One region of the Streptomyces sp. NPDC001204 genome, then DNA from elsewhere that is predicted to be linked to it. Evidence: riboswitches for the same ligand, from Rfam matches in the RefSeq annotation. Region 1 holds a riboswitch; the other holds the start of a gene.
The links. Region 1 has a riboswitch for ZMP and ZTP ahead of ACWC91_RS16945 (bifunctional 5,10-methylenetetrahydrofolate dehydrogenase/5,10-methenyltetrahydrofolate cyclohydrolase). Riboswitches for the same ligand answer to the same signal wherever they lie in the genome.
Positions count from the first base shown of each region.

Region 2: it holds a riboswitch for ZMP and ZTP, as region 1 does, so the genes downstream of both, ACWC91_RS02815 (glycine hydroxymethyltransferase) here and ACWC91_RS16945 (bifunctional 5,10-methylenetetrahydrofolate dehydrogenase/5,10-methenyltetrahydrofolate cyclohydrolase) in region 1, are expected to answer to the same signal.

Region 1 is NZ_JBSFJL010000010.1:189,754-197,171, reverse strand. Features, by position in the region: gene ACWC91_RS16970 (SDR family oxidoreductase) at 1-904, opposite strand, end outside; gene ACWC91_RS16965 (MBL fold metallo-hydrolase) at 1,087-1,716, opposite strand; gene ACWC91_RS16960 (S-(hydroxymethyl)mycothiol dehydrogenase) at 1,716-2,801, opposite strand; gene ACWC91_RS16955 (hypothetical protein) at 2,998-3,228, opposite strand; gene ACWC91_RS16950 (nuclear transport factor 2 family protein) at 3,405-3,770, shown strand; ZMP/ZTP riboswitch at 4,004-4,089, shown strand; gene ACWC91_RS16945 (bifunctional 5,10-methylenetetrahydrofolate dehydrogenase/5,10-methenyltetrahydrofolate cyclohydrolase) at 4,110-4,958, shown strand; gene ACWC91_RS16940 (glycosyltransferase) at 5,059-6,285, shown strand; gene ACWC91_RS16935 (GTP-binding protein) at 6,767-7,418, opposite strand, start outside.
Region 2 is NZ_JBSFJL010000001.1:610,537-617,954, reverse strand. Features, by position in the region: gene pdxR (MocR-like pyridoxine biosynthesis transcription factor PdxR) at 1-627, shown strand, start outside; gene ACWC91_RS02825 (hypothetical protein) at 658-1,512, opposite strand; gene rocD (ornithine--oxo-acid transaminase) at 1,613-2,818, opposite strand; ZMP/ZTP riboswitch at 2,932-3,020, shown strand; gene ACWC91_RS02815 (glycine hydroxymethyltransferase) at 3,051-4,505, shown strand; gene ACWC91_RS02810 (hypothetical protein) at 4,611-5,321, opposite strand; gene ACWC91_RS02805 (hypothetical protein) at 5,374-6,126, opposite strand; gene ACWC91_RS02800 (hypothetical protein) at 6,236-7,135, opposite strand; gene ACWC91_RS02795 (RNA polymerase sigma factor) at 7,119-7,418, opposite strand, start outside.

The DNA of each region.
Region 1 (7,418 bases):
CGGTCGGGTCGGCGGGCAGGCCCGCGTCCTGGACCTCGACGAGGTACCGCCAGGCGTCGGGGCGGCTGCCGTCCAGGTCGGTGAAGCCGTAGTCCTGGGCGAGACCGCCGCTGGAGAGGGAACGGCCGTTCCAGCGGGCCGCGTCCGGGTCCGCGGCCAGGGCGGCCACGGCGCGGCCCACATAGCGCGGGGTCTCGGAGATGGCGAAGTGCGGGACGCTGTCCAGGGCTTCGCGCCAGTTGTCCTCCCGGACCCCGAAGTGGTCGAGCATCAGCTCCGAGCGCAGCCAGCCGGGGGTGAGGGCCACCGCCGTGGCGCCGCGCGGGCCGAGTTCGTGGCCGAGCGCGAAGGCCATGCGCAGGACGGACGCCTTGGCGAGGTCGTAGAAGAAGTTGACGCGGTAGGTGTCCCGGTTGTACTCGGCGGTGCCGTCGGTCATCTCCACCACCAGGCCGCCGGGGTGACGCAGCAGCAGCGGCAGGGCGTGATGGCTGGTGATCGCGTGTGTCTCCACCGCGAGCCGGAGCAGCCGCAGCCCCTTGTCGAGGTCGTGCTCCCACACCGGGGTGTCCCACGCGAAGAGGTGCTCCGCGCCCCAGATGTCGTTGACGAGGACGTCGAGACGGTCCTGCTCGCGCGCGATGCGATCCACGAGGGCGCGGACCTGGCCGGGCTCCAGATGGTCCGCCGGTACGGCGATGCCGTGGCCGCCGGCCGCGGTGACCAGGTCGGCGGTGTCCTCGATGGTCTCGGGGCGGTCGTACTCGGAGCGGCGGGCGCGGGTGGTGCGTCCGGTGACGTAGACGGTGGCGCCGGCCGCGCCGAGCTCCACCGCGATTCCCCGTCCCGCTCCCCGCGTCGCCCCCGCGACCAGCGCGACCTTGCCTTCCAGTGGGCCCGGCATGTCCTACCTCCCGATGCGTCTTCCGTCGATGCCGTCATCGAGGGTGCCGGGGAAACCGGACACCTTCTGTCGCCTTTCGGCGCGGGAAACGGCGCGGAGACGGTGAAACGCGGGCGGGCCGCACGAGCGCCTTCCGGTCTCGTGCGGCCCGCCACCCGGGCTCCCGGCCCGGTTCTCCCGCGTCAGTGCCCGCGGGCGATCCACTCCTCCAGGTGCGGGGCCTCGGCGCCGATGGTGGTCGGGTCGCCGTGGCCGGTGAGGACCTTCGTCTCGGGCGGCAGCGTCAGCAGGCGGTCGCGGATCGAGTCGATGATCGTCGGGAAGTGGGAGTAGGAGCGGCCGGTGGCGCCGGGACCGCCCTGGAAGAGCGTGTCGCCGGTGAAGACCACGCCGAGTCCGGGGTCGTACAGGCAGATCGCGCCCGGGGCGTGGCCGGGCGTGTGCAGGACCTTCAGGTCGGCGCCGGCCGCCTCGATGACCTGGCCGTCGACCAGGTGCTCGTCGGGGTCCCGGTTCGGGTGGGTCATCTTCCACAGCGGCAGGTCGTCGCCGTGCAGCCAGATCGTCGCGCCGGTGAGGTCGGCGAGCGCCGGGGCGGCGTTGACGTGGTCGTTGTGGGCGTGGGTGCACACGATGGCCGTCAGCCGGCGGTCGCCTACCGCCGCGGCGATGGCCTCGGCGTCGTGGGCGGCGTCGATGACGACGGCCTCATGGTCGTCGCCGACGATCCACACATTGTTGTCGACGTCCCAGGTGCCCCCGTCAAGCTTGAACTGCCCGGAGGTGACGAGGCGTTCGATACGGGCGGCCATCAGAGCACCACCACCGAGCGCAGCACGTCGCCGTGGTGCATCCGCTCGAACGCCTTCTCCACCTCGTCCAGTTGGATGGTCTCGGTGACGAACTTGTCCAGCGGCAGGCGTCCTTGCAGGTGCAGGTCGATGAGCATCGGGAAGTCCCGGGAGGGCAGGCAGTCGCCGTACCAGCTCGACTTCAGCGCCCCGCCGCGTCCGAAGACGTCCAGCAGCGGCAGTTCCAGCTTCATCTCCGGGGTCGGCACGCCGACCAGGACGACCGTGCCGGCCAGGTCACGGGCGTAGAAGGCCTGCCGGTACGTCTCGGGGCGGCCGACCGCCTCGATGACGACGTCGGCGCCGAAGCCGCCGGTCAGCTCGCGGATGGCCTCGACCGGGTCGTTCTCCTTGGAGTTGACCGTGTGCGTGGCGCCCATGGTGCGGGCGGTCTCCAGCTTGCGGTCGTCGATGTCGACGGCGATGACCTTCGCCGCGCCCGCCAGGTACGCACCGGCGATCGCCGCGTCGCCGACACCGCCGCAGCCGATGACGGCGACCGAGTCGCCGCGGCCGACGTTGCCGGTGTTGATCGCCGCGCCGATGCCGGCCATCACGCCGCAGCCCAGCAGCCCGGCCACTGCCGGGGAGACCGACGGGTCGACCTTGGTGCACTGACCGGCCGCCACCAGGGTCTTCTCGGCGAACGCGCCGATCCCGAGCGCCGGGGAGAGTTCGGTGCCGTCGGTCAGGGTCATCCGCTGCCGCGCGTTGTGGGTGTCGAAGCAGTACCAGGGCCGCCCGCGCAGACAGGCACGGCACTTGCCGCACACGGCCCGCCAGTTGAGGATGACGAAGTCCCCGGGCGCGACGTCGGTGACGTCGTCGCCGACCGACTCCACGACGCCCGCGGCCTCGTGGCCGAGCAGGAACGGGAACTCGTCGTTGATTCCGCCCTGCTTGTAGTGCAGGTCGGTGTGGCAGACGCCGCAGGCCTGGATCCGCACGACGGCCTCTCCCGGCCCCGGATCCGGCACGACGATCGTCTCGACCCGCACCGGTTCGTTCTTGCCGGGTGCGATCACGCCGCGCACTTCCTGCGCCATGGTGGTGGTCCCTTCCGTCGAGCGGTGTACGTCCCCCGACCCTACGTCCGACTGATCGGTAAGGGACACCGAGGGGGCCTCTGATCTGCGGGGACGGGGCGGGCGGGGTGCGGGTGCCCGTCCCGCGGGGCGAAAGCTCAGTGCTGGATGGCGTGCACCGGCGCGAAGACCGGCGGGACCAGGCCGGTGACCTGGTTCAGCCGGCCCGCCTGGTCGAGATCGCGTACGCGGTCGACCCCGGAGAGCTGTTCGGAGACCGCGGGCGGTTCGGCCCGGCGTTCGGCCGGGACGCCGGTCCCGGGGAGGAGTCGAGCAGGCCGGGGAGCTGGAACCTGCCGGCGGACGGGGCACTCGCGGGCAGCGCGGTCAGGCCCGCGACCGAGACGGCGAGTCCGGCGGCGACGACGATGCGTCGAGTGCAGACCATGTCCTCGGCAACGCCGTCCGGGCCCGCCCGGACACGGGCCCGCGGCCGCGCTCACCCGTCGGGCTCAGCGTCCGGACCGCGTTTGCCGCGTCCGCCGGGGCGGAGGAGTCTCGAACTGTGAGGCCCGCCGCGGCCCGCTACCCGCAAGGGCCGCGGCCCTCGGAGGAGGTCACGTCATGTCCACCTCGGCAAGCCCCGCCTTCGACACCGACACGCTGCGCCGCGGCATCGAAGGAGACACGGCGGACACGCTGCTGTCGCTCTACGCGGACGACGCGGAGATCCGCATCGTCGACCGCGACACCCAGCCCAGCAACCCCAAGGTCCTGCACGGCCGGGACGAGATCGGCACCATGCTCCAGGACGTCTACGGCCGCGACATGACGCACCGGCTGGAGCAGTGCGTCGTGCAGGGCGACCATGCGGCGTACGTGGAGTCCTGCCAGTACGCGGACGGCGGCCGTGTCCTCGCGGAGTCCATGGTCTCGCTGCGCGACGGCAGGATCGCCGAGCAGATACTGATCCAGGCATGGGACGAATAGGCGGGAGAGCCGCGAGATTCCAGGTCAGCTCCCGTCTGACCTGGACCTTCTCGGCCGGCACCGGCCTGGGCCGGTCCCGCTCGGCCCGGTCGCGCCTGCCGGGCCCCACGACCGCGGTGTCCCGCCCGGCGTCCGCCGCGGCGCTCCGCTCGCTGCTGCGGGCGGCACGGCCGCGTCCGGGCCGTACGGCGGTGCGCGGCCTTCGACCGCGGCGGGCCGTGTCGGTTAGGGTGAGGCGGGGCCGTGACTGGCGCTGAGGTGGAGCACCACCGGGGAGCGGTCCACGCAGAGTCGTGAGCCGCGCGCCTGGGCAATTCCCCGAACGCCCAGGAGTGGACCATGTCCCAGGCCCGTCCGATGGACGGCACCGCGCTCGCCCGCCGTGTCGTCGAGGAGACCGCGCGGAAGGCCGCCGCACTCACCGAGCGCACCGGTACGACGCCCTGTCTGGCGACCGTGCTGGTCGGTGAGGACCCCGCCTCCGTCACCTACGTACGGATGAAGCAGAACCGCTGCCGCAAGGCCGGTATCGACTCCCGCCATGTGGCACTGCCGGCCGCGACCACCACCGAGGAACTGGTCGACACGCTGCGGTCGCTGTCCAAGGATCCCGCCGTGCACGGCATCCTGCTCCAGCACCCCGTCGGCGAGCACATCGACGAGCGGGCCGCGTTCGAGGCGATCGCGCCCGAGAAGGACGTCGACGGGGTCACCTGTGCCTCGTTCGCCGCGATGAGCTTCGGTCTGCCGGGGTTCGTGTCCTGCACGCCCGGCGGCATCCTGCGGCTGCTGGACGCGTACGACGTCGAGCTGCGCGGCCGGCGTGCCGTCGTGGTGGGCCGCAGCGCGATCCTCGGCAAGCCCGTGGGGATGCTGCTGCTCGCCCGGGACGCGACGGTGACGTACTGCCACTCGCGGACCGCGGACCTGCCGGCCGCCGTGCGCGAGGCGGACGTCGTGGTCGCCGCGGTGGGCCGGCCCCGGCTCATCCGCGGCGAGGACGTCAAGCCCGGCGCCGTGGTGATCGACGCGGGCTACAACCCGGGCAACGTCGGCGACGTCGACTTCGACTCCGCCGCGGAGCGGGCCTCACTGATCACTCCGGTGCCCGGTGGGGTGGGCCCGATGACGATCGCCACGCTGCTGGAGCAGACCGTCACGGCCGCCGCCCGGCAGCTCGGGGTATGACCGGCGTACCCGGACCGGAGCAGGGGTGCGACACCCCTCGGGTCGTTCACCGGTGGCGGGCGGCCGCGCGGCCATACTGGCCGTCGTGCGCGTAGCGATCATGACGGCGGGATCCCGGGGCGACGTCGCCCCCTTCACCGGACTGGGGCACGGCCTGGCTCTCGCGGGTCATGAGGTCACCCTGGTCACGCACGGATGCTTCGAACCGCTGGTCGCGGGCTCGGGCCTCGGTTTCCACCCGCTGCCGGTGGACCCGCGGGCCGAGTTGGAGTCCTCGCGCGGCCGGGGACTCCACCGCAGCGCCACCGGCCCGGGCAAAATGCTGCGGGCCGTGGGGCTGGTGCGCGCGGCCATCGCCCGGATGACGGACGATCTGATCGCGGCGGCCGAGAAGAGCGACCTGCTGCTGCTGGCAGGCTCGCTCGGGCCGGTCGGGCACGCCATCGCCGAGGCGCTGAACCTGCCCAGTGTGGGCGCCCATCTGCAACCCCTCTCCCCCACAAGGGAGTTCGCCCCTCCGCTGCTGGGCGGCGGACACTGGGGCGGAGCTGCGAACCGCCTCGCCGGGCACGGCGTGGACCTGGCCGTGGAGCGGGTCTTCTCGGCGGCCGTACCCGCCGTGCGGACCCGGCTGGGGCTGCCCGCCCGGGCGGTCACCGGCCGCCGCGTCCGCCAGGGGCAGCGCGGGCCGGTGTACCACGGCTTCAGCCCGCTCGTGGTGCCCAGGCCCCGCGACTGGCGCAGCGCGCTCCATGTGTGCGGGTACTGGTGGCCGTACGACCGTTACACCCAACTCCCCGAAGGCCTGTGGGACTTCCTCGACGCTGGTCCTCCGCCGGTCTACGTGGGGCTGGGCAGCGCCACCGTGCCCGACCCCGGGCGGCTCAGCGACACCATCGTGCGCGCGCTGCGCCGGGCCGGACTGCGCGGTGTGGTCCAGCGGGGCTGGGCGGGGCTGGAGGCGTCCGGCGAGGACATGCTGACCATCGGCGAGGTCCCGCACTCGGCCCTGTTCCCGCGGCTGGCGGGCGTGGTGCACCACGCCGGGGCGGGCACGACCGCGGCCGGGCTGCGGGCGGGCGTCCCCGCGGTGCCCGTGCCCGTCCAGTTCGACGAGGGCTTCTGGGCCGATCGTCTCGTCGGCCTCGGCGTGGCACCCTGCTCGGTTCCGCTGCGTGGCCTCACCGCGGACAACCTCGCCGCTGCCCTGGTCCGCGCCACCCGTGGCCACGGACACCGGGAACGGGCACGGTCCCTGGGCGCCCGGATCCGCGAGGAGAACGGCCTGGCACCGGTCCTGAACGCGGTCGAACAACTCGCCCGTTAGGTTCTGTCGCCGCATTCCCGTCGTCCGCCCGGAGGGCGGGCCGCGCGGCGTCCGGCGCGTGCGATCGCAAGGCGCCGGAGCGCCCTCGTGGCGGAGCCACGTCAGCGGTTCGGCAACGCGGCTGAGGGTCCCCCGGGTCCCCCTGCTCGAAGAGCTTGGCGGAGGGCGTGCCAGGCGTCGCACGGCGGACGGGAATGTGACGACAGGGCCTGGGGCCGCCGCCCTCCACCCGCCCCGGAGCTCCCCGGACGCCCGGCGGCAGGCGGCAGGCGGCCGCCCCGTCCGGGGTACGTCGCGACCCGGCGGGTACTCCGGCAGCGCCGAAGGCCGCCGGCGCTGCGGGCGGCCTCCGCGGCGTGACGCGGCGGCACGGGGCGCCACCTCTCCGCCCGCGCCCGAACCGCCACCACCGTGCCGCCCACCGCGTCCCGGACCCCGGCGGGTGGGTGCAGGATCGTGGGCGACGGCGGGCGGGCGGCCGTCATCGTCCCACCCGCTGTGTCAGGTTGAGCAGGTACTGCTTGCGGTCCAGTGGGTTGTGGTCGGTGCGTGGGCGTTCGGGGACCGTGTCGCCCGTGACCGGCGCGTAGTGGTCGAAGGCGCTCTCCAGGTCCCCCTCGCCGCGGGTCAGCCCCGGCAGGCGCTGCTCCAGCGCGTGCACCCGGGCGGCCGGGACGCCGCCCTCCAGGAGGCACACGGATCCGCGGGTGACGGTCGTCCGCGGCACGGCTCGCAGTGCGGACAGCACCGGCAGCATGGCGCCGAGCGTGTCCGCCGGGACCTCGGCGCGGAAGCGGTGCACCGGTTCGTGGACCAGCGTGCCGGCACGGCGCAGCGCCTCGATCAGCACCAGCGGGGTCAGGCCCCGGAAGTCGGCCCCGGTGCTGGACATGCTCTTGTCGAAGCCCTGGTGGGCGTGGCTCTGCCGGGGCGAGTAGCCGCAGTGGGTCAGGGTGACCGTGCAGTCGGTGACCTGCCAGCCGTGCAGCCCCTGCCCGAGGGTCTCGCGCACGGTGTCCTCCACCGCCTTGAAGAAGGCGTACGGCATCGAGCCCAGCTCGACCTCCAGACGGAAGTCCACCCCGGAGCCGGCCGGCGCGGGGTCGACGCGCAGCCCGACGGTGGCCAGGAAG
Region 2 (7,418 bases), on a different contig from region 1:
CACCCCGACCGGCGCGCGGCCGTGACGGACTGGGCCCGGCGCACCGGCGGCCTGATCCTGGAGGACGACTACGACGGCGAGTTCCGCTACGACCGCCAGCCCGTCGGCGCGCTCCAGGGACTGGACCCCGACCGCGTGGTCTACCTGGGCACGGCGAGCAAGTCCCTGGCCCCCGGCCTGCGCCTGGCCTGGATGGCGCTGCCCCCGTCCCTCATGGCGGAGGCCACGGCCGCCAAGGGGCCCTCCGACACCTGCGGGGTGCTGGACCAGCTGACGCTCGCGGAGTTCATCACCTCCGGCGCCTACGACCGCCATGTGCGCTCGGCCCGCCTGCGCTACCGCCGCCGCCGCGACACCCTGGTCGAGGCCCTCGCCACCCGCGCGCCCGACGTCCGCCCCACCGGCATCGCCGCCGGACTGCACGCCGTGCTGCGCCTGCCGCCCGGCACCGAAGCCGCGGTGGTCCAGGCGGCCGCCTGGCAGGGCCTCGCCCTCCACGGACTGTCCCGCTTCCGCCACGAGCAGGCCGCCGTGGCACCGCTGGACGCCCTGGTCGTCGGCTACGGCACCCCACCGGACCACGCGTGGGCGGCGGCCCTGGACGCCCTGTGCCGGGTGCTGCCCTGACGACCCGTCGGGCGGCCCGTCGGGCGGTGGTCACCCCTCTTCGGCAGGCACCTTCGCGACCGGTCCTTCCTCGGCCGGCGCCTCCCCGAACCGCGCCAGCGCCAGGGCGCCCGCCACCGCCACCGCGAAGCCGAGCACCGCGAGCCAGGCCAGGCCCTCGCGGGTGCGGTCGCCCAGCCACACCACCCCGATCGCCGCCGGGCCGATCGTCTCGCCGATGACCATGCCCGCGGTGGCCGTGGTCACCGAACCGCGCTGGAGGGCCGAGGTCAGCAGCAGGAAGGCGGCTCCGCCGCCGAGCAGCAGGGCGTAGGCCGCAGGGTTGGTGAACAGCGCCGACGGGGCGAGCGAGTCGATCAGCCGCACCGCCACCTCGACCACGCCGAACCCGAAGCCCGCGCCCAGGCCCAGCAGCAGGGCACGGACGCGTTCGGGCAGGCGGCCGGCGAGCGCTCCGAGCAGCAGCACGGCCAGCGCCGCCCCGAGCATCGCCCACCTCAGCGCCGCCGAGCCGTCCTCGCGGCCCTCCGTGCCCGAGGCCAGCCCCAGCATGGCCAGACCGGCGCAGACGACGCCCACCGCCGACCACTCCACCCCGCTCAGCCGCACCCGCAGCAGCCGGGACGCGGTCACCGCCGTCACCGCGAGGCTGGCGGCGAGGGCCGCGCCGACCACGTAGATCGGCAGTGAGCGCAGGGCCGCGATCTGGAGCAGGAACCCGAGGCCGTCCAGGCCCAGGCCCGCCAGGTACCGCCACTGCCGCACCGCGCGCAGCAGCAGCGCCGCCTCCCCGCCCCCGCCGGTGTCCGCCGCGGCGCGCGCGGCGATGGCCTGGAGAACCGTCGCCGTGCCGAAACACACCGCCGCGCCGAGCGCGCACACCATTCCGAAGAGCACGAAGCGACTTTAGGGGAGCGGTCGATCCGCGCGCCGCCCGATCCGGCCGCACGCACCACCGGCTCCGGCCGGACTCCGCGTCACCCCGCTACGCGCCGAGCACCGCCCGCAGCTGGGCCAGCCCCCAGTCCAGGTCCTCCTTGCCGATCACCAGCGGCGGGGCGATCCGGATCGTCGAGGTGTGGCTGTCCTTCACCAGGACGCCCCGGTCCATCAGCTTCCGGGCGATCTCCCGGCCGGTCCCCAGCGACCGGTCGACGTCCACGCCCGCCCACAGCCCGCGTCCGCGCACCGCCCGCACCCGGCCCGTGCCGGCCAGCCGCTCCAGCTCGCGGTGCAGATGCTCGCCCAGCTCCGCGGCCCGTGCCTGGAACTCGCCCGAGCGCAGCATCGCGATCACCTCCAGCGCCACCGCGCACGCCAGCGGGTTCCCGCCGAACGTCGACCCGTGCTCGCCCGGCCCGAACACGCCGAGCACCTCCCGCGAGGACACCACCGCCGACACCGGCACGATCCCGCCGCCCAGCGCCTTCCCGAGCACGTACACATCCGGCACCACCCCCTCGTGCTCGCACGCGAAGGTACGGCCGGTGCGCCCGAGCCCCGACTGGATCTCGTCGGCGACGAACAGCACGTTGCGCTCCCGTGCCAGCTCCCGCACCGCCGGCAGATAACCGGCCGGCGGCACCAGCACCCCCGCCTCGCCCTGGATCGGCTCGAGCAGCACGGCGACCGTGTTCTCCGTCATCGCCGACCGCATCGCCGTGAGGTCCCCGTACGGCACGATCTCGAAGCCCGGCGTGTACGGCCCGAAGTCCGCCCTGGCCTCCGGGTCGGTGGAGAAGCTGATGATCGTCGTCGTCCGGCCGTGGAAGTTGTTGCCCGCGACCACGATCTTCGCCATCTCCGCGGGCACGCCCTTGACCCGGTAGCCCCACTTCCGGGCCGTCTTCACGGCCGTCTCCACCGCCTCGGTGCCCGTGTTCATCGGGAGCACCGACTCCATTCCGCACAGCTGCGCCAGCTCTTCGCAGAACGCCGCGAACCGGTCGTGGTGGAAGGCCCGCGAGGTCAGTGTCACCCGCTCCAGCTGCGCCTCGGCCGCCTCGATCAGCCGCCGGTTGCGGTGCCCGAAGTTCAGCGCCGAGTAGCCGGCCAGCAGATCGAGGTACCGGCGGCCCTCCACGTCCGTCATCCACGCGCCCTCCGCCGTGGCGATCACCACGGGCAGCGGGTGGTAGATGTGCGCACTGTGGGCGTCGGCGGTGGCGATGAGGTCTTCCGTGGCGGTCACGGCGGCTCCCGAGGACGAGGGTCGCCTCCCGGGGAGGGGAGGTTGTCCTCCTTCCTATCCTCGCTCGCATGGCGGACGCGGGAACTGCGCCGTGGGGTGCGCCCGGTAGGCTGACGACGGGCCGTGACTGGCGCGCTGGGATGGGACCGACCATCGGGGAGCGGCCCGAGCGGAAAGTGTGCCGTGCGCCTGGGCCGTAACGTGAACGCCGACGCCACGTCCGGAGGTCCCGATGCCTGAGAACACCGCGCCCCTGTCCAACGAGTCCACCGCCTTCCGCGCCGCCCTCGACGTGATCCGCGCCGTCGAGCCGCGCGTGGCCGACGCCATCGGCCAGGAGGTCGCCGACCAGCGCGAGATGCTCAAGCTGATCGCCTCCGAGAACTACGCCTCCCCGGCCACCCTGCTGGCCATGGGTAACTGGTTCAGCGACAAGTACGCCGAGGGCACCATCGGCCGCCGCTTCTACGCCGGCTGCCGCAACGTCGACACCGTCGAGTCGCTGGCCGCCGAGCACGCCAAGGAACTCTTCGGCGCCCGCCACGCCTACGTCCAGCCGCACTCCGGCATCGACGCCAACCTCGTCGCCTTCTGGGCCGTCCTCGCCCAGCGCGTGGAGGCCCCCGCCCTGGAGAAGGCCGGGGTCCGCCAGGTCAACGACCTCTCCGAGGCGGACTGGGCCGAACTGCGCCAGGCCTTCGGCAACCAGCGCATGCTCGGCATGTCCCTGGACGCCGGCGGACACCTCACCCACGGCTTCCGCCCGAACATCTCCGGGAAGATGTTCGACCAGCGCTCCTACGGCACCGACCCGGCCACGGGCCTCCTCGACTACGAGGCCCTGCGCGCCTCCGCCCGCGAGTTCGAGCCGCTGATCATCGTCGCGGGCTACTCCGCCTACCCGCGCCTGGTGAACTTCCGCATCATGCGCGAGATCGCCGACGAGGTGGGCGCCACGCTCATGGTCGACATGGCCCACTTCGCGGGCCTGGTCGCCGGCAAGGTCCTCACCGGCGACTTCGACCCGGTCCCGCACGCGCAGATCGTCACCACCACCACCCACAAGTCCCTGCGCGGCCCGCGCGGCGGCATGGTCCTGTGCGACGACTCCCTCAAGGACCAGGTCGACCGGGGCTGCCCGATGGTCCTCGGCGGCCCCCTTCCGCACGTCATGGCCGCCAAGGCGGTCGCCCTGGCCGAGGCCCGGCAGCCCTCCTTCCAGGATTACGCCCAGCGCATCGTCGACAACTCCCGTGCCCTGGCCGAGGGCCTGACGCGCCGGGGGGTCACCCTTGTCACCGGCGGCACCGACAACCACCTCAACCTGATCGACGTCGCCTCCTCCTACGGCCTCACCGGCCGCCAGGCCGAGGCCGCCCTGCTCGAGTCCGGCATCGTCACCAACCGCAACGCGATCCCGGCCGACCCCAACGGCGCCTGGTACACCTCCGGCATCCGCATCGGAACCCCCGCGCTGACCACCCGTGGTCTGGGCACCGCCGAGATGGACGAGGTCGCCGGCCTGATCGACCGCGTCCTGACGGCCACCGAGCCCGGCACCACCGGCAAGGGCACCCCGTCCAAGGCCCAGCACGTCCTCGACCCGAAGATCGCGGACGAGATCTCCCACCGGGCCACGGACCTCGTCGCGGGCTTCCCCCTCTACCCGGAGATCGACCTCGGCTGATCCGTCCCCGCACGGGACTCACAAGTCACAGGGCTCACAGAACACGGGGACTCACAGGGCACAGGGCCCAGGACGCACAGGGCACAGGGCTCACAAGTCACAGGCTCACAGTTCGATCAGCTCCTGTCGTGGTTCCTCCCGCGGCGGCCCGGCACCGCGCCGGGCCGCCGCGCGGCATATCAGCAGCGTGCCGCCGGCCCCGGCGGCCAGCCCGCCGGCCGCCCACCACAATTGATCACCCCGGCCGCCCGGACTGCCGCCCGGAGCATTGCCGGACGGCGCACCGTCCGTGTCACCCAGCAACCCCGTGCGGGCCAGCCGCTCGTACAGGTCCCGCGACGTCCGGTGCCAGCGGATGTCGTCGTCCTCCACGTCCGGGGCCAGGTCCGAGCGCACCCACGGTGTGCCGTCCTCCGCCACGATCAACTGGTCCTGCCGCTCCACGGCCACATCCCCTCCCGGTGGCCTGCTCGTCACCGGCCACCCCCCGACTCCGGTCAGCCCCCACACCACGGTCACCCGCACCCCTGGATGCCGCCCCTGTGCCCAGGCGTCCGGCACCGGCTCCGTCCCCGTGTACGCCGGGCGCAGCAACTCCCGGAGCAGGGCGAAGTCGCGATCGCCCACGCGCAACGCCCTGGTCCGCCCCGAGCCGCCCGCGACGACCAGGGCCACATCGGGCGCCCGCGGCGCACCGCCCCCGTCCGCGGCCGCCGCGACCGGCGACACCCCGCACAGCAGCACCCCCACTCCGACCACCGCCACCGCCAGCACCGGGATCAGCCATGGCGCCGAGCGCCCGCCGCGCAGTGCCATCCGACCGCCCCCTCCGTCCTCCCACGCACGTCTCTCGTCCTCGGCACGCGCCCTACACGTCCCGCAACTCCTGCCGGGGCCCCTGGTCCCGCTCCCGCCGCAGGCGGTCGAGCGGAAGCCTCGAAGCGAAGGGCCGCAGCACCAGCGCGAGCACCGCCCCGCCCGCCGCACCCGGTATCGCCCACCACCAGTCGGCGCCGTCGCCACGCGCGGCCGGCACACTCACCCGCACCGTCTGCGTCCCCTCGTCCGCGTCGGGTCCGGTGGCGTCCGGCGTAGTGGTCTCCGGCGCGGCCGTCTCCGCCTGCCACGGCGCCGGGAAGATACCGGTGTACCCCTGGCTCGAGGCCGGGGCCTTGCCCATCACGCCCAGCTTCGCGAGCAGGGCACGCAGCCGGGCCGGCTGCTCGGCACGGTGCCAGTAGCCGTTCATGGACTCGGGCACGTTCGCCGCCGTGTGGATCCAGACGGCGCTTTCGCCGGTCACCGGGAAGACCCGGTCGAGTCGCCACGGTGATATGTCGTGCGCCAGCCAGGTCACGTTGATCTGCCGGGCATGGACCAGGTCGGCCTCGGGCGGCTTGTCGCGGCTGCCCGAGCCCGCCGGGCCCAGGAGCCTCTCCAACTGCCCGTACTCCTTCGCGGAGTAGTACAGCGCGCCGGCCTCCCCGCTCTGCGGAGAGGTCACCAGCACACTGGTCGGACCGCCCGCCGCCGCGGAGGACGCGCCCCACACCATCACGGCGAGCACCGTCGTCAACGCGCCCATGAGCGCGGTCAGTTCACGAACCCTCCACCTGCCCATCCGAACCCCCACCGGCCGAATCCGGCGCGGCCCGCCCCGGGCCGCGCATCACTTCTGGTACACCGCCCGGCCGGCCCGGGTTCCCACCCCGCGTCACCAACCTGTCCGGTCAGGTTCGCCTAGCCGAAGGCCGCCCGGAAGTCCCGGACTCCAGCACGTCCGACCGGGCGATCCGCGTCGCGCGCGCCTTCGACGCCACTCCCTCCAGCCGGAGCGTCACGGCGTCGTCGCCCCTCCCGCGCATCCACAGCAGGGTCGGACCGGCGGTTCGCTCGCTCCGGGTGAAGCGGTGGCCGTCGGCGTCCATCAGCCAGAAGCCGAGCAGATGCGGCTTCGGGAACCACAGGGCGGTGTCCTGAACGCCATCGGCCGACGTCGTGTCCAGCGGGATCCACTCCGGTGGTTCCCGCAGGCTCTTGACGAAGCTGACGTCCAGCCGCTCCGGGAACTCGTCGAGCCGTATCGTCCGACCCTGTTCGTGCCAGCACAGGGTCACCAGGAACCGCCCCCGCGGCTCGTCGGTCACCGTCACCGCGTCCGGCACGCCGAGCGCGTCCGGCACCAGGGGCTCGAAACCGGCCTGCCGCCGGGCCTGCTCCAGGGACAGCGAGCGGCCGCAGCCGGGAACCTCGGCGCCGGGTGAGGGCATCGCCGACGGGTCGTACCGCACCTCGACGCCGGCGAAGCCGAACCAGTCGAGGACCGCCGCCCGCACCGGGGGAGTGAGCGCGAGGACCGTCAGCAGGCCGCACAGGGCCGCCGTCAGCGAACGCCATCGCGTCCGCGTCCAGCGCCGCACCGCCCGCAGCCGCTCACCGGCGCCCGCCGGCTCGGCCACCGGGACCGGCACCTGATCGGCCAGTATCTGCTGAAGGACCCGCTCCACCATCGACTCGGATCCCGCCGCCGGACCCGCCGCCCCGGGCGCGTCCAGCGACCGCCCGAGCGCGCGCAGCTCCTCCGGCAGCCCGGGGGTCCCCGCCCCCTCCTGTTCACGCACGCTCCTCACCTCCTTCCCGGGACCGGACGTCCGGCAGCAGCCGGCCCAGCTTGCGCAGGGCGCGGTTGAGACGGGACTTCACCGTGCCGCGGGGCCAGCCCAGGGCCTGGGCGGTCTCCGACTCGTCCATCTCCAGCAGATAGCGGTAGGTGACGACCAGACGGTGCTCCTCGCTCAGCTGTTCCAGCGCGGCCAGCAGGGCGGCGCGGCGCTCCGTGCGCAGCGTCGCCATTGCGGGATCCGCCGACTCCGGTATCAGCGGCTCGGCCCCCACGAACGCCGCCTCCCGGCC